Regions from separate parts of the Halomonas sp. 18071143 genome, predicted to be linked through region 2. Evidence: predicted binding sites of a transcription regulator. Region 2 holds the regulator's gene; each other region holds the start of a gene.
The links. The regulator LexA, encoded in region 2, represses DNA repair genes until DNA is damaged. The targets are predictions, from matches to a motif close to TACTGTNTANNTANACAGTA.

Region 1 (7,627 bases), 1.8 Mb from region 2:
GAAATATCATGGCATGGAGCTGAGAGCTTCCCTGATGGCTAAGGTGTTCTTAATTTTTTGAATCCAGTCCTTGCTATTAGCAGCTCGCCCCACTGAGTGGTGTAACGCGGCGTTCGTCGCTCGCTTCGCAGTGACCATGCGTTGTTAGAGCGCGCCAAGCCAATTTGCACAGCACCTCTGCCTAGCTCACGGTTGAGCATGTCCATAGTGTTCATCAGTCGTTCGCTACGTTTGTCTTCTTCATCAGTCTGAAGGGTTTCAGTGAGAGTGAGCTGTCGGTTAGCTTTAGGCGATAGATCAAGCAGCATGAGACCCACTTTGTGAAAGGCGTACCCTTTTCGCCAGAGACGACGCAAACCCTGTACCGCAGCGGCGATGATCTCACGACTATCATCAGTGGGCCGATCCAGAGAAATGACCATTCGTTGACGATATTGGGGTAAATCCGTACGAAACGAGTTGGTGCGGATAAACACCATGACGGCGCTAGTGACGCTTTGCTGCTTACGAAGTTTTTCGCCCGCCCTGGCAGCATGATGCCGTAGCGCCTCCCTTAACTGATGGGGATCGTTGGTAAGCCGCCCAAACGAACGAGACACCATGATCTGTTGTTTAGGCTGGCCCATGTCATCTAGCTGAATGGAGGGTTGCCCCCGCAACTCCCAGACAATGCGCTCCTGCACCACACTAAATTGCCGACGGATATGTTTCGGGTCTGCCTCTCGCAGGTCCCAGGCAGTCTCAATGCCCATGACGCGTAATCGCTCGCTGGTGCGGCGTGCAATGCCCCATAGTTCGGTGACAGGCAACTGCTTCAACAACGCTTTAGTAGGCGCGCCTTCTGCAAGCAACGTGCATACACCTTGGTCTCTATATGCAGGGTGTTTTTTAGCGGCATGATTGGCGACCTTGGCCAACACCCGAGTCGGCGCAAAACCCACTGACACAGGTATACCTGTCCACTGCTTCACCGTATCCCGCAGAGCTTGGCCTCGTTGCTCCAGGGTGTCTACCTCAAATCCCTGAAACCCGACAAAACTCTCATCAATGGAATACACCTCTACATGGGGTGAGAACTCGCCCAGCACCTCGGTTACCCGCTGAGACATGTCTCCATACAACGCATAGTTGCTGGATAGCAGCACAGCTTGGCGGCGCACACTTGGTGGTAGCAGGTGCATGGCAGCCCCCATTTCAACGCCCAGTGCTTTTAACTCGTTAGAGCGGGCGACGACGCAACCATCGTTATTGGATAGTACCCCTACAGGACGACCTTCCAGTGACGGGTTGAAGACACGTTCGCAGGAGACATAGAAATTGTTACAGTCGATCAAGGCCATCATTGCAGCGTTGCCCCTGGAAAGCTGTGAAGCACATGAGTTACGACGCCCCAGACGTGCGACTCACGACCATCTAAAGGAATGGGAGGGTAAGCAGGATTACTTGCCCGGAGATAAGTCCGCTGCCCTACTCGCTCAAGGCGCTTTACTGTGAGCTCACCATCAACACAAATGACGATAATGCGACCTGGTAAGGCTTCGAGACTGCGATCCACCACCAGCAAATCCCCATGATGAATTCCATCACCAATCATGGAGTCTCCTTCAGAACGTACGAAATACGTTGCAGCAGGCCGTTTCACCACATAGCGGTGAAGATCAAGATCGGTGTCCAAGTGGTCATCTGCGGGTGATGGAAAGCCTGCGCGCACGGCACAGGTATAGAGCGGTATGGACTGCGACGCCGTTAAAGCGTCTGATTGTCCCAGTAATGTCACTGGTAAAGTCATGAGCACCTCCATCGATAGCTGTATATAAAAACAGCATCTAAAAAACGCTTACTTAACGCAATACCTCATCGGCGTATCCCAACCGATTTCAGACCTATATCACTCCTATGCATCCATCCCCATGGAACCTTTTTCCCTTGCATAGGAGCTTCAATATGCCCCCACCCTGTAAGCGTTGTGCATCAACGCGCATGCTGAATCTGGATACAGCCCAGCGCATAAGCGTGGTAGGCAGCACCTTGATTGGCGGTGCTATTGGCGCATGGCGCGCGACGGCCATCTCCGGCCCACTGCCATTGGCGGTGACTCGCTTTCCATTGGCAAAACTGCCTGCCGCCATGATGGGTGCCGTGGCCGGAGGTCAAACCGGCTCACGCATGGCCACCTCGCTGTTTGAGCAGTGGCTGCCAGTTGGCAGCGGGACACCGTGGTTATGCTTGTCTTGCGGCTGCACCTACCGCGACGCCTACCCGCCTTTAGCACCTAACGCTTAACCTATCGTTGTTCGCCCTGTGTGGGGCGAATGATCCGCCTATTCACTTTCGCGCGCTGGCCTTTGGTCGGCGCTTTTTTTATGTCTGGAGAATGACTCATGGCACATCTCGTTGAACAAATGGCTTACGTAGGCGATACCCCTTGGCATGGCCTGGGGCAGCAACTTTCTCGACATCAACCGCTGGAGGTCTGGCAGCAACAGGCCGGTATGAACTGGCATATTGAAGAAGCGCCGGTGCGCTTTATTGCCGAAGGGGCTAGCCACCTGGGCAGCATTCACTCGTTCCCTGAGCAAAAAGTGCTCTACCGCTCAGATACCAAAGCACCGCTGTCGGTGGTGTCACAACGCTATAAAGTGGTGCAGCCCGAGGAGATTTTGGAGTTTTACCGTGACCTGACCGAGTACGCCGGATATGAGCTAGAAACCGCTGGCGTGCTGAAAGGCGGACGTAAGTTCTGGGCGCTAGCCCGTAGTGGCTTAAGCACGTCGCTCAAAGGCCAGGATGAGGTCAATGACTACCTGCTGTTGGCCACTTCCTGCGATGGCACGCTTGCCACCATGGCCACGCCTACCACGGTGCGGGTGGTGTGCAATAACACGCTGCAAATTGCCGTCGATGGCACGTCGCAAGCGGTGAAAGTGCCCCATCGTTCAGAGTTTGATCCGCGTGCCGTGAAGCGTCAGTTAGGTATTTCGGTGTCGCAATGGAATGACTTCATGTATCGGATGAAAACCCTAGCGGAGCGTAAAATCACTCGGCAGGAAGCGCAGCAGTATCTTCAGTCGGTGATTTGTGGGGCAGAGAAGCCGCTGGACGATCCCTCTAAACTGCCCAACTACCGGGCGCTGAATAAGGTGCAGAAGCTCTACCAAGGCGAAGGTCGTGGCGCTCACTTAGTGACCGCCAAAGACACGGCCTGGGGCTTGCTCAATGCGGTTACGGAATACGTCGATCACGACAAGCGCGCACGCAGTAACGATACCCGTATGGATTCAGCCTGGTTTGGTCAGGGGGCACAGCTCAAGCAAGAGGCCTTGGATGCCGCCCTACAGTTGGTGTCGTAGACATCCATACCCCCATTCCCACAAGCGATTCACCGAATGATCATCCTAACCCTCACGGCATAGACGCCCAGCCCCTAAAAAGGCTGGGCGTTTTGCTGTTGGGCTTATACCGCGAGGTACCCGCATGAGCTTTGTTTCTGACGCCATTGAGATGGCGCTCACTCGACTAACCAAACAACTGCTAGAACACGACGCCCACAAAGCAACGTCGCTGGTGTGTGCCCAGGGCGAGTTCTATCGCGCGGAGATACGCCTGGAGCGTATCGATCCCGCTGACATTGCGCGTCACTTACCTGACGTTCCTGCGCTCGTTAATGACGCACCCCATGAACAGGGCTGACCAGCCCGCATTTCCCTCTTCACGTAAAAGGAGGTGCCCTATGGCACAGCGTACTCATGTAGTAAATGCGTCTCCCCAAAAAGGCCCAGTACCTTCCATTCAAGCAGACGCCAACGCTCAGCACTCCCCAAGTTCGGCGGCGCTAGAAGCGCATCCGACGGCTGATAGCACCGCCATTATCCAGGTCATTGAGCGTGCCGCGCTTAACCCGGACGTCGATATCGACAAGATGGAGCGCCTGCTGCAAATGCAGGAGCGCGTGATGGACCGCCAGGCCATGATGGCCTACAGCGCGGCCATGGCAGCGATGCAGACCGAGTTGCCCAGCATTGAAGAGCGTGGGCAAACCAACAACGGTTGCTACGCCACGCTGGAGGATATTGTCGATACCGTTCGTCCCATCCTGCAAAAACACGGCTTCGCGGTGAGCTTCCGTATTCAAACCCAGGAACGCGGTATCCAAGTAACGGGCGTGCTGATGCACAAGGACGGCCACCGGGAAGAGACCAGCATGCTCCTACCTGCGGACATGAGCGGTAACAAAAATGCCGTCCAGGCATTTGGATCGTCTACCAGCTACGGCAAGCGCTATGTGCTGTGCGCCTTGCTCAACATCACCACACGCGGGCAAGACGATAATGGCCAGACCAGCACACGAGCAGCTGTAAAGAGGGTTACGGCCTTTCAAGCGGGGCAGATTCAGCGTTTGATCAGCCAATGCCCGGCCACTACCCAAGAGTGGTTCAGCGGCAAATACGGCGCTGCGGTTCAGGTGCCTCAGGCAGATTTCGACAAGCTCCGTGCATCCCTCACCAAGCGAGCCGTGAAATAGCGGCGCAGCCTGCTCACTCACCGCCTACAGGAGGCGTTATGAAGATACTCACCATGCCACAAGGCTCTCCTGAGTGGCTGGCGGCGCGTCTTGGGCGCGTCACCATGTCAGAACTCAAGGCATTGCTGGTAAACGGCAAAGGCCCCGGTGGGTTGGGTACCGGAGCCATTACCTACATGCACCAGTTGATCGGCGAGCGTGTGACCGGCGAGTTGGCCGAGCCGTTTCAAGGCAACGCCCATACCAAGCGGGGCCAGGAGCTAGAGAGCGTCGCTCGCTCGCTGTATCGCGATATGACCAGCGCACCGAAGCCTAAAGAAGTAGGCCTAATCCTCAACCACAACGTGGGCTACTCACCGGATAGTTTGATCGGCAGAAACGGCTTGCTGGAGATCAAAACCAAGCTGCCTAAGTTCCAAATTGAGGTACTGCTCAGCGGGGAAATCCCCGACGAGCACGTGCCCCAATGCCAGGGAGGGCTCTGGGTCAGTGAACGGGAATGGATCGATTTTGTGAGCTACTGGCCGGGTATGCCGCTGTTTGTGAAGCGTGCTTACCGAGACGAGGCTCTGATCCGCACGATTGCCGAGCGAGTCGAGGCCTTTCATGAAGAGATGGAGCGACGCATCAGCCAAGTGATGGCGGCGTGACTTACACGCTAAACCACAACACTTATTCACTACTAACTACGTAGATGCCGGGGCCACCACTCCGGCATCTTTATTTTTTGGAGGTCATCATGCCCCATAGCAAACTCAAAGCCGGTGAAGTGGCAGGCACCTACTTAGTCACGTCACCGGTCACGGAAACAGACATCATTACGATGGCTAAGCGTTTCGCACGCCGCAAGTTCGCCAAAGGTCGCAAGATATCCCAACCTTCTCAAGCGTTTGAGCACCTGCAGCTGTTGCTTCAAGACTACGAACATGAAGTATTCAGCGTACTATTTCTGGATAGCCAACACCGTGTCATCCGCTTTGAAGAGCTGTTTCGCGGCACCATTGATTCAGCCAGCGTGTACCCACGAGAGGTACTAAAGGCGGCACTCGCTTACAACGCCGCCGCTGTGATCCTAGTTCATAACCACCCTAGTGGTGATCCTGAGCCTAGTGATGCGGATCGGCGTATCACTGAACGCCTAAAAGAAGCGCTTGGCTTGATGGATATTCGGGTGATTGACCATGTGGTGGTGGGGAGTGATGGATGCACGTCATTCGCAGAAAAAGGGTATCTGTAGAAGTTCATACTCGAAGGCACAGGTACTGCCCCAGGGGCAGTACCTGTCTCCAGTGCTCAATTTATTTTTTTGCCTAAGTGCCATTTGTCAGGTGATTTTGCGAAAAAAATGAAGCAAGTTAGATGTTTTGCCAAGTGAGTGGGTCATGACGCAAAGCGATTGAGCTATAAGGCGTTTGCATCAGTGTTGCTCCGATGGACCAGCTCGATAGGTAGAATCAAGCGTAGAGAATAGCTTTCATGAAATGAATACCCAGTCCTTGGAAACCTTCTGTCACTCCGTCATGATAACGCCGGGGTTTGCGTGGCGTTGGTCAGTCAATGACGCGGGCAGCGGGCAGTGTTTTCCGCTCTAGCAAGCCGGTACAGCGTTAATTATCCTGCGATTTGACCGATGTTACCCCACCGCTTGTCGACTAAGTAGCACCCGCCAGCAGTTGAATAGGAAAAACGGCACTCCATGAACGCAGTTGAAATCGAATCCGCCATTTCTGACTTGGCACAACAGCCCTTTGATCCGGCTGAGTTCCCTTATGCCTTTCTGGAAGCTTTTGGCAACAAGGCAACCACTATCAAACGGTTGCGTTCGGGTACGTCGAATAAGTCGGACTTTTCTGGCTCCTGGGGCGGGGTATTGCAGACCAACAATATCCATATCGCGGTGGCGGAGGCTGGTGCCGTTACCGAAACCCTAGCTGCGTTGAAGGTTAGCCCCGCGACTACGCGTGCCAAGGCGAAGTTCGTGCTTGCCACCGATGGTGAGATGCTAGAGGCCGAGGAGCTGGAAAGCGGCGAGACGGTTGCCTGCAAATATGAAGAATTCCCTGACCACTTCGGTTTCTTTTTGCCCCTGGCGGGCATCACTACTGTTAAACAGGTGCGTGAAAGCTCGTTTGATATTCGTGCCACCAGCCGCCTGAACCGGCTGTATGTGGAGCTACTGAAAGATAACCCAAGTTGGGGCACGGAAGAGCAGCGCCATGAAATGAACCATTTCATGGCGCTGCTCTTCTGCTTCTTTGCCGAAGATACGGACATCTTTGCCGGTAGCGGGTTATTTACCGACACCGTCTCAGAAATGAGCGCCAGAGATTCTGCCAACACCCATGAAGTGATTAGCGAAATCTTCCGCGCCATGAACACGCGGAAAGAAGAGCATGCTGCTGCGAACATCCCCCGCTGGGCGGGGAAGTTTCCCTATGTAAACGGTGGTCTGTTTTCCGGCAGTGTCGACGTACCGCGCTTCAGCAAAATTGCACGCTCTTATCTACTCCACATCGGCAGCCTGGACTGGACACAGATCAATCCTGATATTTTCGGCTCGATGATTCAGGCCGTAGCCGACGACGAAGAGCGCGGTGCACTGGGCATGTGAAGCGCGCTAATGAAATTCTCCGTAAGGCGGCTGCTTTTTTCGCCCAGGCGGAGCTCGACCGCAAACCCAATTGATGGTGTCATTTATCGACGAGCATCGTGCTCAGTTCGGGGTCGAGTCGATTTGTAGTCAACTGCCAATCGCCCCATCGACGTATTACCACCACAAGGCACTTGAAGCTGATCCTGAACGGCGGGCAGACCGGTATCGACAGGATGCGTTTCTTACCGCTGAGATTCAGCGCGTGTGGGAAGAAAACTTCTGCGTCTACGGTGCCCGTAAGGTCTGGCGGCAACTCCGCCGTGAAGGCGTTAATGTTGCTCGTTGCACTGTAGAACGGCTCATGCGCCGCCTAGGAATTCGCGGCGTGGTGCGAGGCCAACGCCCCTTCACGACCCTCAGTGATCCCGGCCAGAAACGGGCACCTGATTTAGTGAAACGTGACTTTACGGCTATGCGTCCTAATCAGCTTTGGGTAGCCGATTTTACCTATG
Region 2 (7,627 bases):
CACCACGGCGGCGCTGTTCGGTGGTCCGCCCAATACCACTTATTCCGAAGTGACCGGCGCGGTGACACTGACCAAGGCGTTCAATCCGAAATACATGGTGATTGCCGCCGTGCTGGCCATCGTGCTGGCATTCGTCGGCAAGCTGGGTGCCTTGCTGCAAACCATTCCCGGTCCGGTGATGGGCGGCATCATGACTCTGCTGTTTGGCTCGATTGCCGTGGTGGGCATGAATACCCTGGTGCGCGCAGGGCAGTCGCTGACGGCGGCGCGTAATCTGGTGGTGGTGTCGCTGATTCTGGTCTTTGGTATTGGCGGTATGCAGTTCGGGGGTGGTCAGTTCACCCTGCAGGGGGTAAGTTTGGCGGCCCTGGTGGGCATTGCGTTAAACTGGCTGTTGCCTGCAGAGAAAGAGGGCGAATAGTCGCTCAGTTGACGAGGTATGCCATGAGTGAACCACTGCGCTGTGCATTTCCGGTACTGGGTGTTGCCGCCTGGAGCGGGACGGGAAAGACCACGCTACTCGAACAGCTGCTGCCCCGGCTGCGGGCGCTTGGCCTCTCGGTGGCGGTGATCAAGCATGCCCATCATCAGTTCGAGGTGGACCAGCCTGGCAAGGATAGCTACCAGCTACGCAAGGCCGGAGCGGCCCCGATGCTGGTAGCATCGAGTCGCCGTCTGGCGTTGATGATGGATATGCCGACTGAGGAAGAGCCAGATCTGGCGTATCTGCTTTCGCTCATGGCACCGCATGCGCCAGACCTGGTCATCGTCGAAGGTTTCAAGGCCTGGCCCATCGCCAAGCTGGTGCTCTACCGAGAGGGCATTGGCGATGCGCACATCCTCGATGACCCCCATGGAGTGGGCGTTGCGCTGAGTGGCGCGGCGCCTGTGCCGTTGCGTGAGGATGTGATGCGGCTGAACCTCGACGACATCGATGGTATTGCCCGCTGGGTGTTCGACTGGGCTGCCGAGCAGCGCCACTCTCTGATTGATAGCAAAAGGTGACACGATGCAGTTAACCCACCTCAATGCCCAAGGCGAAGCCAACATGGTCGACGTTGGCGACAAGGCTGAGACACGCCGAGAGGCCGTCGCCTCTGGACGAATCGTGATGAGCGCTCAGACGCTGCAGCTGCTGACGGACGGTGCCTTGCCCAAGGGCGATGTATTGGCCACCGCGCGCATCGCCGGTATTCAAGCGGCCAAGCGTACCCACGAGCTGATCCCGCTGTGTCACGCGCTGGCGCTTTCCAAGGTGTCGGTGGACTTCGATATCGACCACGATAACGGTTGGGTCAATGTCACGGCGCTGTGTCGCCTCAATGGCCGAACCGGTGTAGAGATGGAGGCCCTGACGGCCGTCTCTGTGGCCTGCCTGACGCTGTATGACATGTGCAAGGCCGTCGACAAGGAGATGCGTATCGAAGCCGTGCAGCTGGAGAGCAAGCAGGGGGGTAGTCGTGGCGATTATCAGCGCCAGATGCCCGCGCCCATCGTGACCGGCGAAGGGGCTTCCGGCGAGGTGAGTCTTGGAGAGCGCTGTGCATCTCCCTGCGTGCGGGTCAAGTTTCTGGCCGAGCTGCGCGAGCGGGTGGGGGAAAGCGATGTGTCGGTGGATCTGGACCGCTTGCCGAGCCGCAACGTCGCGGGCCTGAAGGCGGCGCTCAGTGCTCAGAATGCGCGCTATGCGCTGTTGTCCGATCAGCGTACGTTATGTGCCATCAACCAGGTCTTGGCCAGCGATAGTTCGCGGATTACCGACGATGACGAAGTGGCCTTCTTTCCACCGGTCACGGGGGGCTGAGCCATGGCGCTGCTTGAACATCCGCATAAAGCGCTCGTGGTCGAGGTCACCGAGGACAGCTTCTCCATGGCTCATGGCTACGAGCAGGCGCTGCAGGGTCGCACGGATATCGGCGCGGTGGTCAGCTTTACCGGGCTGGTGCGCGACTTCAACGAGTCGCCCGATGTGCTGGGCTTGACGCTGGAGCATTACCCCGGAATGACCGAGCGCAGCCTGATGGAGATCGCCGAGCAGGCCTGGCAACGCTGGTCGCTGCAGGCGGTGCGCATCATTCATCGGGTGGGAGATTTGGCGCCAGGTGACCCTATCGTTCGCGTGCTGGTGGCCAGTGCCCACCGGCGGGATGCCTTCCTGGCCTGTGACTTCATCATGGACTATCTCAAGACCCAGGCGCCGTTCTGGAAAAAGGAGCGCGCACGCCAGGGGGCGTATTGGGTCAAGGAGCGCAAAACCGATCAGCAGGATGCCGAGCGCTGGTCGTGAGCTGCTCTTCAGCCTGCTGACCTGGAAAGGGACTACTGTTGGTCCAGTTCCTCTTCGGTGGGCATGTCGGCGGCCATGATCTGCAGGTGCACCTCAGGCATGTGCTGAAGGTGGTTGGCCAGCCAGTGCATCAGGCGCGGCTGCAGGGCGTGACGCAAGTCTGCCAGCGTTTCCGCTTCGATCTCTTCCAGCTGCTCGTCCAGCCAGTCGCTGAAGCTCTCTTCGTCCAGTGGGCTGGCCCCCGTGGTATCCAGCATCATCCGGCCAATGCGCCACCAGCCAGTCTCGGTGGCGGTCACCGGTAGCGCCAGAAACAGGCTGCCGCGCCGTGGACCAGACGACTGATGTTCGAGGCCAGGGTGGGGCCTTACGCTGTTTTGATCGACGATGCAGGGCGGCTGTGGATGGCGCGTTTCCAGGCGCAGGCCCTGATTGTCCAGCAGGATCAGGTCGCCATTGACGGGCGTAAGGGGGGCACTGATGCCTAGCTGCTCGGCGAGTGCCTGATGAGCCTGCTGATGACGCGCTTCACCATGCACAGGGAGTAGCGCTTTGGGGCGCACCCATTGATAGAGCTTTTTCAGCTCCTCCTGGGCTGGGTGTCCCGTGGCATGGAGCTCGGGGTGATTGTTTTCATCGAATAGCGCGACACCCAGCTGTAACAAACGTTTTTTAAGCTGTTCGATGGGGCGCTCATTGCCCGGGATGGCCTTGGCAGAAAAAATCACGCTATCGCCTGGCTCCAGGTCGACAAAGGGGTGACGGCGCTGCGCCAGCCGTTGAAGGGCAGCGCGTGGCTCACCCTGGCTGCCGGTGGCGATGATCACCACTTCTTCGGGAGGCAGGTATCCCAGGTCGTGGGACGGGACCAGCGGCGGGAAGTCGTCCAGATAGCCCAGCCCTCTGGCCACGCTCACCATGCGTTCCATGGAGCGGCCCATCAAGCTGACCCGCCGCCCACAAGCATGAGCGGCGCGCCCGATGGCCAGTACCCGCGCCAGGTTGCTGGCAAAGCACGATACCACCACGCGGCCCTTGCACTGTTCGAGGGTCGTGGCCAGTGCTTTGGCGACGTCGCCTTCGCTGGCTGACTGGCCGGGCATGGGGGCGTTGGTGGAGTCGCCAACCACCAGGTCCAAAGGGGCCAGCGCACGAAAATGAGCGGCATTCACCGGGGCGCCGATGAGCGGCTCCGGGTCCAGTTTCCAGTCTCCCGTATGCAGTACTCGATAGTCGCCCGCCTGCATCATGATGGCGCAGCTTTCAGGAATGGAGTGAGTGACACTCAGGTAGCGCAGGGTGAAGGGACCGCGCTCCACCGCATCGCCGGGTTCGATGATTTCGATGGCAGCGCTGCTCAGCTGGTGTTCGGCAAATTTATGTCGCAGCAGGCCTGCGGCCAACGGGGTGGCAAAAATAGGGCAGCCCCAACGCGGCCATAGCCAGGCCACGGCGCCGATGTGGTCTTCATGACCATGGGTGATGAACAGCGCCGCCGGGGTGATACCGAGGGTTTGCAGGGTGTCGGTGTTGGGCACTTGCAGCGGCGAGTTGGGCAGATCCTGACGGATCATCATGCCGCAATCGACGGCGATCCACTGATCGTCGTATCCATACAGCGTAAGGTTCATTCCAATTTCACCGCATCCACCTAGCGGAAGCAGGTGCAGGGGCGGGCGGCGACGGGGACGAAGTTGAACGCGTGGTGGATGCATCAGTCATGAAAAGCCTGGAAATATAGTCCCTTAACTATACGGGAAGGGAGGGGCACGTAACAATCATCGTGGCACTGCACCACGGTGCTTAGCCGTGGCGCTTGCGTTACACTAATGCGCCTGGTGAGGCTTGCCCGCGAGCAGGCGCCTACCCAGCGAACGTGCCGTTACATACGCAAGAGTGTTCATTGATGTCTCATTATTACCGTTTAGTTGTGTCGTGCCCGGATCAGGTGGGTATTGTGGCGCGTGTTTCCAGCTTCATTGCCCAGCAGGGCGGCTCGATCACCGAGGCCAGCCAGCACTCCGATCTGGAAACAGGGCGCTTTTTCATGCGTTATGAAATTCTCGCCGATTCACTGGGCATGTCGGCCGAGGCGCTGCGCACCGCATTCGAGCCCGTCGCCGACGAGTTCGACATGCAGTGGTCGCTGGTAGACACCCAGAAGCGCCGCCGCGTGGTGTTGATGGTTTCCCGGGAATCCCACTGCCTGGTGGACCTGCTGTATCGCTGGCAGGCTGGCGAGCTGGATTGCGATATTGTGGGCGTCATCTCCAATCATGACGACATGCGCTCGCTCACCGAGTGGTATGGCATTCCCTATCATCATGTACCGGTGGACCCGGCCAACAAGCAGGCGGCTTTCGAGCAGGTGCAGGCACAGATCGATGCTGCCCGGGCTGACTGTGTCGTGCTGGCGCGGTACATGCAGATTCTGCCGCCTTCACTGTGCGAGCGTTATGCCGGACGCGTCATCAATATTCATCACAGTTTCCTGCCTTCCTTTGCGGGGGCAAAGCCCTATCACCAGGCCTATGAGCGGGGCGTCAAGCTGATCGGTGCCACTTGCCACTACGTGACCGAAGAACTGGATGCTGGCCCCATCATCGAGCAGGATATTCACCGGGTCAGCCACTGCCATACACCCACCGATTTGGTTCGCTTTGGCCGTGATGTGGAAAAAGCCGTGCTGGCCCGCGGCTTGCGCTGGCATCTGGAAGACCGCGTATTGATTCACGGTAACAAGACCGTCGTGTTCAGCTAACTCGCCCACCGGGGAGGGGCGCCATGTCCTTTGCACAAAGCGTGCTGGCCACCTGGGCACTGCTGGCTACCTGGCTGGTGTCGGCAGGTGCTCTGGGGTGGGTGCTGTGGCAGCGCCCCTGGCAGCCGCTGCTGGAAGATACCGGTTTGCAGCATCGCTGGATGGCCGCGACGCTGGCCGTGATGCTGATGTGGCAGCTGCGGGCCCAGGCGGTCGATTGGTTAACTCTGCATCTGGTGTTTACGGTGCTGATGACGCTGGTGTTCAAGGTGCCCCTGGCCTTGATCAGCAACCTGCTGCTCAACGTGGCGATGGTGCTGATCGGGCGCAATGCCTGGGAACTGTTGGGGGCCAACGTGCTGGTGACGGGGCTGGTGCCTGCCGTGATCACGGGGGTGGTATGGCGTATCGTGGATCGCCGCTTGCCGGACAACCTGATGGTGTTTCTGTTTGCCTGCGGTTTTTTCGGTGCTGCGCTGGCGACGCTAGGGGGTGGGCTGGCGGCCGTCGGGCTGATTCTGGTGGCGGGCATCGATCCTGAAGCGATTTACCTGGCTCAGGAGTATGCCCGCTTTCTACCCTTGTTGATGCCCTCGGAAGCTTTCATCACCGGCATGCTGCTGAGCATTCTGTTGGTCTACCACCCGCACTGGGTCGCCACGTTCAACGACCATCGTTACATCGATATGCAGTAGGCGGTGGCTTGGTCCAGTGCCCTGGCCCAGTATTTTAGCCCAGGGCCTGGCCGTTCCCGCCTCGGATGACGCCTACCCCGACGCCTTCGATATCCAGCTGTTGAGTTCTCAGGTCGATTTCGATGGGGGCGAAGTCTTCGTTCTCGGCGAGCAGCGTGACGTGATGCCCCTGGCGTTTAAAACGCTTGACCGTGACCTCGTCTTCCAGGCGCGCGACGACGATCTGACCGTCACGCACGCGGTCGGTACGATGCACGGCCAGCAAGTCGCCTTCCAGAATACCCACGTCTTTCATCGACAGGCCGCGTACCCGCAGCAGGTAGTCGGCCTTGGGGGTGAAGTACTCTGCCGGCAGCGGGCAGTAACGGTCGATATGCTCCGCTGCCAGAATGGGGCTGCCCGCAGCGACTTCACCAATCACCGGCAGCCCGTTGGGCGTGGAATCGTTGGCGGCGCTGGCAGGCTCGGCTGCCGGGGGGGTGGCGTCGAGCGGTTCCTGGTTGGGCAGGCGAATGCCCCGGGACGTATTGCGGATGATGCGGATGGCGCCTTTGCGCTCCAGGGCGCGCAGATGCTCTTCGGCGGCGTTGGGTGAGCGAAAGCCCAACGCCTTGGCGATTTCGGCGCGGGTAGGGGGGTAGCCAAGCTCGCCCATGGTCTTCACGATAAAATCATATACATGCTGCTGGCGTGCGGTGAGTGGGCGTGACATATCAGACTCCAAACAGTGAAAAGACAGTCGCTACATGTCCGTAAAATCAGTATGTGTTTAAGTATACAGTATGTTGCTCTGTCCAGTACATGATGAGTTGCAATACGTTCCAGGTAGCGCAACCTGCGGTACACAGGGGATTATCGTTTGAGCCATCAGGGAGAATGGCATACTATTCGCCAACGCAACCGTCATGTTTTAAACACCTGTTTTGGGAGGGCGCTATGGCCCAGTCGGATACGGTCACACGTATTTTGGATACGGCAGAAGTGCTCTTTGCAGAGCGGGGGTTTGCCGAGACGTCACTGCGCAATATCACCAGCAAGGCGCGGGTCAACCTTGCCGCCGTTAATTATCACTTCGGGTCGAAGAAAGCGCTGATACAGGCGGTGTTTGCCCGCTACCTGGACCCGTTCTCCGAGCGCTTCCACACCGCCCTGGATGAGCTGGAAGCGCGCTATGAAGGCCAGCCCATTCCACTGGAAGTGCTGCTGGAAACCATGGCCACCACGGTACTGACCGTGCCTGCCGAGCGCCACAGCCTGAAAGTGTTCATGCGGCTGCTGGGTCTGGCCTACAGCCAGGCGCAAGGGCACTTGCGGCGCTACATCCAGCAGCAGTATGGCGATGTTTTCACGCGCTTCACCGAGCTGGTGCGCCGGGCGACCCCCGAGCTGCCGGATGCAGAGCGCTTCTGGCGGCTACACTTCATGCTGGGCACGGTGATCTTTACGCTATCGGGGCTGGATGCGCTGCGTGATATTGCTGCCAAGGATTATCAGGAGCAGGTAACGGTGCGCGACTTGATTCGGCGTCTGCGTCCCGTCGTGGTGGCCGCCATGAGCGCGCCAATGCCGTCGCCTGCAGCAACCGTGGATGAGAAGCCTCATGCAAACGCCCAGATTGGCTGACCTGCCGCCCGTTGAAGGTGGCTGGATGGAAATCGACACCCAGGCCCAACGCCTGCGCTGGTGGCAGGGGAGCGAGCTAAAGCACGAATGCGCCGTTTCCACGGGCAAGGCCGGTGTGGGGCAAGAGGAGGGCAGTGGCCGTACGCCACTGGGTTGGCACTACGTGCGGGCAGCCATTGGCGATGGGCTGCCTGAGGATGCGGTCTTTCGTGGTCGTCGCTGGACCGGAGAAATCTACTCTGCCGGTTTGGCAGCCGTCTT
Region 3 (7,627 bases), 270 kb from region 2:
AAGCTGGACCGGGTTTTGCTGAGCGTGAGCGTCATTTATATCCTTGGCGAGTGTCAAACATGGTCGAGAGGCGTTAACGCTAGCATAGTTCAATATGCGAGGGGGCTGACATCATGATCAATGGAGTCTCGGGCGAGGGTGCCAACGATTCCTGGCTACTTGAGCTCAATCAAGCGCTTGCCAATACCGTCGATGCACTGCATACGCCTCGATTCACCTCTTGCCTGATGAGGGTCTTGCAGGTTCTCGCCGCTTTCGATTGCGCCGTGGTGGTGGGTTACCGGCCAGACAAACATCCCATCTATCTTTTTGATTCGCTGCTGGAGCATCGAGAGTTGTTGTTTCAGCGCTATCTACGGGACGCCTATCAGAAAGACCCCTTCTTGCTCTCACTGGCCGAGCGGCAGGAGCAGGGAGTGTATGGTATCGACGATGTTTTCTGTTCAGGGCCGGAACGAGACGACTACCTGCAGAACTTTTATCATCAAACAGGTTGGAAAGACGAGATTTGCATCGCTTTGACTCTCGATGACAACCGTTGGTTGGTCGTCTATTTAGGTAAGCTAGGCGACCGTTCGGCCCTGTCGGAGCGTTTTCATCACCATGAGTGTCAACGCCTGACCCTATTCCTGAGCACGCTTTCCTCGCTATGTCGGCAGCATTGGCGTGGTCCGTTTCACCTTGCCAATGCCATGGTCGATAGCGATGTCGCTGCCAGATTGCGTGAGTCGGTGGAAAGCTTCGGCAAATCTCGGCTGACACCCAGGGAGCAGCAAATTGCCGCTCTATTGGTACAAGGCATGGATAGTCATGAAATAGCCGAGTATCTGGCGATAAGCCATGGCACGGTTAAAAATCATCGGAAGCGGATCTATGCTCAGTTGCAGATCAGCTCCCTTGGTGAGCTGTTTGGTCTGTTCCTGAATCATATCGTTGCCAGCTCCGCCTCAACGAATTGAAGCCTGTTTCTGTCCCTTTGGGGATATGGTATGACGCCACCCCGCCCAGTAGCCTCGCTAGATAAATCAGGCACATAAAGGTATTTGGCGTGAACGCAACGTTATTGCTCAACGACTTGCATCGTCGGGGACTGATGTCTCAAGTGACACATGAGGCATCGTTAAAGGAATTACTCGGTACGCCGCAAGTCGTTTACTGTGGTTTTGATCCCACGGCGGGTAGCTTACACATTGGCCACCTTGTGCCGCTATTGATGTTAAAGCGCTTCCAGGACGCCGGACATCAAGGCGTCGTGCTGGTGGGTGGTGCTACAGGAATGATCGGAGATCCCAGCTTCAAAGCGGCCGAGAGAGCCTTGAACGCCCCGGAAGTCGTCAATGGGTGGGTCACGTCACTCAATGAACAGATCTACTGGTTGATGGCTCCGCATCTGGAAGCGCCCTTTAGCGTGGTCGACAACGCACAGTGGATGAAAGGGCTGAGCGTGGTGGATTTCTTTCGTGATGTGGGCAAGCACTTTTCGATGAATGCCATGATCAATCGAGAATCCGTCAAGCAGCGCCTCGATCGGCCTGAGCAAGGGATGTCCTTTACCGAGTTCAGCTACGCGCTGCTACAGTCTTATGATTTTGCTCATTTGAATCGCACCCTGGGCTGCCGTTTGCAGATTGGTGGCAGCGATCAGTGGGGAAATATCGTCAGTGGGGTCGATTTGACCCGGCGCTTGAACGGTGAGCAGGTGATGGGGCTGACGCTTCCCTTGGTGACCAAAGCCGATGGTACCAAGTTTGGCAAGACAGAATCAGGAACGGTATGGCTCGATCCGAATAAGACGTCACCTTACCATTTCTACCAGTTTTGGTTGGCAGCCGATGACCAGGATGTGTACCGGTTTTTGCGGTATTACACGTTCTTGACCTGCGATGAGATCGACGAGCTCGAGGCGAGTGACCGACGTTTGTCGGGTAAACCCCAGGCCCAACGGATCCTGGCGGAAAGCATGACGCGATTTGTCCATGGTGAAGAGGGGTTGAAAGCCGCTCAGCGTATTTCACAGGCGTTGTTTAGCGGAGATGTGACGGCGTTGACCCTTCAAGAGCTTTAGCAACTGGCACTGGATGGCCTGCCTTGCTGCTCCATATCGCCAAGCGAAGCCATGGATAGCGCCCTGGTCAAAGGGGGGCTGGCAAGCTCAAAACGGCAAGCGCGGGAGTTTATCAAGCACGGAGCTGTACGTATCAATGGAGTGCTGGCAGCACAGGCCTATGTAGAAGATACAGGCGCGCTTTTCGATACCTTCTGGGTAGTGCAAAAAGGCAAAAAACATTTTTGCCTATTCAGGCGTGCCGCTTAGTCAAATAAGTCCCCCTGCGCCCGGGGTGGCCGAAAGTCGCGGGTGTTCAAGCCCTGCTCGGTGCGCGATTGCAGGTTCCATTGACGGCTGGCGCGTTGGAAACGCTGGGCAATCAGGTCGGCAAAGACCCCTTCCCCACGAAAGCGCTTACCAAACCGTGCATCGTAGTTCTGGCCGCCGCGGCATTGGCGCATCAAGCTCATGACCTTGGCGGCGCGCTCCGGGTAATGGGCGTTCAGCCAGGTTTCGAACAGGGGCGCGACTTCATGGGGCAGTCGCAGTAGCATCCAGGTCGCGGTACGCGCCCCCGCCCGGCTGGCCGCTTCGAGGATGCGCTCGATTTCATGGTCGGTGAGGCCCGGGATGATCGGTGACACCAGCGTGCCTACCGGTATGCCTGCCGTGTTCAGCTCGCGAATGGCTCTCAAGCGTGCTTGGGGCGATGCCGCCCTAGGCTCCAGCGTGCGCTTGAGGTTGGCGTCCAGGCTGGTCAGGCTGACGAACACCCGCACCAAACGATGCTCCGCCATTTCCGCCAGCAGGTCCAGGTCACGAAGGACCAGCGTGCTCTTGGTCACCAGAGTGACCGGGTGGCGACAGGCCAGCAGCAGCTCCAGCAGGCGCCGGGTCGTCTGGTATGTGGCTTCCAGCGGCTGGTAGCAGTCGGTGTTGCCAGACAGGTTGATAGGGCGGCAGACATACTGCGGATGGCAAAGCTCCTGTTTCAGATGCTCGACCAGGCCGCTGCGGGCGATCAGTCGGGTTTCAAAATCGAGCCCCGGCGACAGGTCCCAATAGGCGTGGGAAGGGCGGGCATAGCAATACACGCAGCCATGTTCGCAGCCACGGTAAGGGTTCAGGGAGCGGTCAAAGGGCAGATCGGGTGAGCGGTTCCAGGAGAGCGCGCTTTTGCTGGGCTCTTCGCGCACTTCGGTAGCCAGCGATGAGCGAGCTTCCTCTTGCCACCAGCCATCGTCCTCCATGACGCTGCGGGTCGGTGAAAAACGGTTATGGGGGTCGTAAGTGGCACCGCGACCTTTATGCACGGCGTATCGGGGAAGGTTATGAGCCGTCATCGGGAGCCTCGCGCTGAGCTACCAAAAATATGTTTATCCATACAGTATAGGGTGTTTGTCGTGCTCTGCAAGCAAGGTGCAGCGGTAGGCTATCAACTGCTTGATGCCGTTGGGAAACGCCGTGGGGCGACGTAAACTGGCTGCAACTGTCCATTTGAGAGAGTCACCATGAAACACCATGAAGCCAGCCCAGCAGCGGCGTTGATCATTATCGACATGCAGCAGGGCATGGCGACGCCTGACGCGGGAGCACGTAATAATCCGCAGGCAGAGGCCAATATTCAGCGCCTATTGATGGCCTGGCGGCAAGCTGCCGGGGTGGTCGTACACGTGCGACATATCTCGCGCTCACCTGACTCACCGTTTTGGCCCGGGCAGAGCGGCGTCCTGTTTCAGCCAGCGCTAGCGCCCTTGCCCTCCGAGCATGTGGTCGAGAAGAACGTGCCGGACGCGTTCGTTCATTCAGGTTTGGAGCGCTGGTTGCACGTTCGGGGCATCCGTGACCTCGTGGTGGTTGGGGTGAGCACCAGCAACTCGGTGGAAGCCACGGCGCGCACCGCAGGCAATCTTGGTTTCGATACCTGGGTCGTGAGCGACGCGACGTTTACGTTTGCCAAGTGCGATTACGCGGGCACGGAGCGTACCGCCGATGAGGTGCACGCCATGTCGCTGGCCAATCTGGCGGGGGAGTATGCGCAGATCGTGGATACGCAAGGAGCGCTGGCGCGGTTTACCACTCGCCGCGGCGAATGAGCGATGCTTCCTCGACGGCGGGGTTGTAGAGGTAGCACCAGGCATCGCCATGGGCGGTCGCCAGCACCGTCCGGTCGTACATCCCCTCTGTCGGAGAGTGGTGCAGGTAATCTTCCAGCGCATCGAGCCGAGCTAGCCGCTCGGCATCGATGGCATACACTTCCACCACAACGCCTGTGGAGGGCATGAGCTTGGCGCCGGGGTAGGGTCCCAGGTCGTAAAGCGTAATCGCCGTCAAGCAGTCCTGGCCCAGCATGTCTGCGTCGCCCAGCCAATGATGATTGCGATGACCGTGCTTTAACGTGCCGTATACCGCCACGCGTGGGCAGCGTTGGATTGCCTGGTCAAGGTGGTTCATCGATTAGCCTTCTTCCATTGGCTGTGCCAAAAGCTCGATACCGAGTGTTTCCAGGACGCGCAATACTCTGCCCATGCCGCATGTGTCGCGGCCGTTTTCGAGTTCACTTAAAAAGCGAATACTGACGCCGCACAGTCCCGCCAGGGTTTCCAGGGTCAGATGCTGGCGTTTACGAGCCTGACGGATGATCAGGCCAAGACTGCTGGCGGATTCAATCGAATAAAGCGCCGCGTTGGTTGGGGCTGGCAGGGTAGGCATATATATTACGCTCCCGTTTCCCTATAAGGAAAATTACCGGACTGGAATACGTATAGTAGCCGAACTTTCCCGATGGGGAAAATAAGAGGCAGTGTCAGTGAAAAGCGGTGATTTTATCCCTATGGGGAAAGCGTGGCCGGTGGGCTGTAACGATTCGCTACCTGGCACTGCGTAAGTCTGGGCATAAAAAATGGCCCCACCGTAGTGGAGGCCATCAGTCAATGCCGCTTGAGCCTAACGCTTCTTGCGAGCGGGCTTTTTGTCTCCGGCTTCGGGGTCTGTGCGGTGTGCGGTGCCCGGGAAGTGGGCGCGGACGAGTTCCAGCAGGCCCTGGGTGGAAGCGTCGAAGTCGGCGGCGTTGGCGTCGATGCGCTCGCTGATCTCACCGGCAATGCGTTTGCCGAGCTGCACGCCCCACTGGTCGAAGGAGTTGATGTTCCAGATCACCCCTTGAACGAACACCTTGTGCTCATACAGCGCAATCAGCGCGCCGAGGTTTTTCGGCGTCAGCTCGTCCAGCAGCAGCGTGCTGGAAGGGCGGTTGCCGGGACAGCTGTAGGGGTCCAGTTGGCTCAGTTCTTTGCTGTCGCCCTGGCTGCCTTCCATGAAGGCGTTGGCCTGGGCCAGCATGTTGGTGAGCAGGGCAAAGTGGTGGTCTTCCACGCCCGGCTCCGGCTTGAGCGAAGCGATGAAGTCGATGGGCACGTAGCGGGTGCCCTGGTGCAGCAGCTGAAAGAACGCGTGTTGGCCGTTGGAGCCGGTTTGCCCCCACACGATGGGGCCTGTCTTGTAATTCACCGGGTGGCCGAAAATATCCACCGACTTGCCGTTGGACTCCATGTCCAGCTGCTGCAGGAAAGAGGGCAGCTGGTTCAGCGCCTGGTCGTAGGGCACGATGGCCTGGGTTTCGGCGCCAATGAAGTTGATGTACCAAATGCCGATCAGCGCCATCAATACGGGCATGTTCTGGGCGAACGGCGCTTCGATGAAGTGGCGGTCCATCTCGTGGGCGCCTTCCAGCAGCTCGATAAAGCCTTCGAAGCCAATCGAGAGCGCAATGGGCAGGCCAATGGAAGACCACATGGAGTAGCGGCCGCCCACCCAGGCCCAGAATTCGAACACGTTCTCTTCACGAATGCCGAACTCCATGGCCGCTTTGCGGTTGGTGGAGGCGGCAATGAAGTGCGCCCCTACGTCGGCGTCTTCCCCTGCGTTCTCCAGGAACCAGCGCCGCGCAGTCTTGGCGTTGAGCAGGGTCTCCTGAGTGGAAAAGGTCTTGGTAGAGACGATGAACAGCGTGGTGGCGGGGTCGAGCCGTGAGAGCACCTTCTGAATGTGAGTGCCGTCCACGTTGGACACGAAGTGGAAATGCAGCTCCGGATGCCGGTATTTCAGCAGCGCCCGCACCGCCATGTTGGGGCCCAGGTCCGAGCCGCCAATGCCGATATTGACCACGTCCTTGATGCGCTGGCCGTTGTAGCCTTTCCACTCGCCGTTACGCACCGCCTCGGAGAACACCTTGATCTGCTCGCGGGTGCGGGTGATTTCGGGCATCACGTCTTCGCCGTCCACGTAGACCGGCTCGTCGCCCAAATGGCGTAGCGCGGTGTGCAGTACCGGGCGGTTTTCGGTGACGTTGATGATGTCGCCGGAGAACATCTGAGCGCGGCGCTGTACCAGGGCCGAGTGGTCGGCCAGTTCGATCAGCTTGGCCAGTACCGCATCAGACACCTGGTGCTTGGAGTAGTCCAGAAAAAGGCCTCCGACACGCAGGCTCATTTTTTCGAAGCGCTTCGGGTCGTGGGAAAAATAGTCGCGAATGCGATCGTTGGCGGTTTGATCGCGCAGGCGCTCCAGGGCCTGCCAGGTAACGCTGCGGGTGAGTTGAAACATAACGGGCGGTCCTATTTGTTTTTACATCGTTATTCCGAATCAGAGGCCGTGCCTCCAATCGTGATTCTTGTTTATGTAAAAATACTACATATTGAGCGCCATGGAAGCGCTGTACGGCTTTAATAGCTTGAAAATGAGTAATAAAACGAGAGCTTGGGCCAGCTGAAGGACTTGGCTACAAAAAGGGCGGGCCTAGGCCCGCCCCTGGTAAGGCCAGTGTGCAGCCGTTAGCTGGCCACTGCTACCTGTGCAGCACCGCGCTTGATGAACGCATAGCCCAGGCCAGTAATCAAGGAGCCCGCAATGATCGCCCCCAGGTAGAGGAACGCCGGGGTGATGGCGTTGGGGATCAGGAGCACGAAGATGCCGCCGTGGGGCGCCATCAGCTGAGCGCCGATCAGCATGGAGAGCGCGCCGGTCACCGCGCCACCCGCGATACAGGCCGGAATCACCCGCAGCGGGTCTTTCGCGGCAAAGGGAATCGCGCCTTCGCTGATGAAGCACAGGCCCAGCACGAACGATGCCTTGCCCGCTTCCCGCTCAGGGGCAGAGAACTTGTTGCGCGCCACAAAGCTGGCGATGCCCATGCCAATGGCAGGCACCATGCCCGCTGCCATGATGGCCGCCATGGGCGCGTAGGTTTGCGATGCCAGCAGGCCCACGCCGAAGGTGTAGGCGGCTTTGTTGACGGGCCCACCCAGGTCGAAGCACATCATGGCGCCCAACAGAATGCCCAGCAGTACGGCGTTGGTAGAGCCCATGGAGGAGAGGAAGCCGGTCAGGGCGGCCATGATGACGGCCACGGGTTCGCCGATCACGTAGATCATGGTCAGGCCGGTGACCAGGCTGGCCACGAACGGGATGATCAGGATCGGCTTGAGGGATTCCACGCTGGCAGGCAGCTTGACGTACCGCGTCACGGCCAGCGCCACATAGCCTGCCAGGAAACCGGCCAGAATGCCGCCGATGAAACCG

Region 1: the regulator LexA is predicted to act here: its motif matches at 1,806-1,825, upstream of KVY02_RS17950 (LexA family protein).
Region 3: the regulator LexA is predicted to act here: its motif matches at 3,418-3,437, upstream of KVY02_RS10665 (PA0069 family radical SAM protein).

The regions. Positions count from the first base shown of each region.
Region 1 covers NZ_CP078120.1:3,811,994-3,819,620, forward strand. The annotation lists gene KVY02_RS17945 (Y-family DNA polymerase) at 39-1,343, opposite strand; gene KVY02_RS17950 (LexA family protein) at 1,340-1,789, opposite strand; gene KVY02_RS17955 (hypothetical protein) at 1,945-2,283, shown strand; gene KVY02_RS17960 (DUF932 domain-containing protein) at 2,382-3,350, shown strand; gene KVY02_RS17965 (hypothetical protein) at 3,475-3,690, shown strand; gene KVY02_RS17970 (ERF family protein) at 3,731-4,522, shown strand; gene KVY02_RS17975 (lambda exonuclease family protein) at 4,561-5,172, shown strand; gene radC (RadC family protein) at 5,262-5,759, shown strand; gene KVY02_RS17985 (type IIL restriction-modification enzyme MmeI) at 6,219-7,133, shown strand; partial or broken gene KVY02_RS17990 (IS3 family transposase) at 7,130-7,627, shown strand, end outside; AL1L pseudoknot at 7,165-7,281, shown strand.
Region 2 covers NZ_CP078120.1:2,012,688-2,020,314, reverse strand. The annotation lists gene KVY02_RS09390 (uracil-xanthine permease family protein) at 1-421, shown strand, start outside; gene mobB (molybdopterin-guanine dinucleotide biosynthesis protein B) at 445-1,005, shown strand; gene moaC (cyclic pyranopterin monophosphate synthase MoaC) at 1,010-1,804, shown strand; gene moaE (molybdopterin synthase catalytic subunit MoaE) at 1,808-2,287, shown strand; gene KVY02_RS09370 (ribonuclease J) at 2,320-3,918, opposite strand; gene purU (formyltetrahydrofolate deformylase) at 4,194-5,048, shown strand; gene KVY02_RS09360 (energy-coupling factor ABC transporter permease) at 5,072-5,743, shown strand; gene lexA (transcriptional repressor LexA) at 5,778-6,455, opposite strand; gene KVY02_RS09350 (TetR/AcrR family transcriptional regulator) at 6,680-7,366, shown strand; gene KVY02_RS09345 (L,D-transpeptidase) at 7,344-7,627, shown strand, end outside.
Region 3 covers NZ_CP078120.1:2,280,178-2,287,804, reverse strand. The annotation lists gene KVY02_RS10680 (winged helix-turn-helix domain-containing protein) at 1-35, opposite strand, end outside; gene KVY02_RS10675 (helix-turn-helix domain-containing protein) at 114-959, shown strand; gene tyrS (tyrosine--tRNA ligase) at 1,064-2,065, shown strand; gene KVY02_RS18560 (S4 domain-containing protein) at 2,069-2,314, shown strand; gene KVY02_RS10665 (PA0069 family radical SAM protein) at 2,311-3,390, opposite strand; gene KVY02_RS10660 (cysteine hydrolase family protein) at 3,559-4,143, shown strand; gene KVY02_RS10655 (gamma-glutamylcyclotransferase family protein) at 4,121-4,501, opposite strand; gene KVY02_RS10650 (helix-turn-helix domain-containing protein) at 4,505-4,759, opposite strand; gene pgi (glucose-6-phosphate isomerase) at 4,994-6,652, opposite strand; partial or broken gene KVY02_RS10640 (fructose-specific PTS transporter subunit EIIC) at 6,880-7,627, opposite strand, start outside.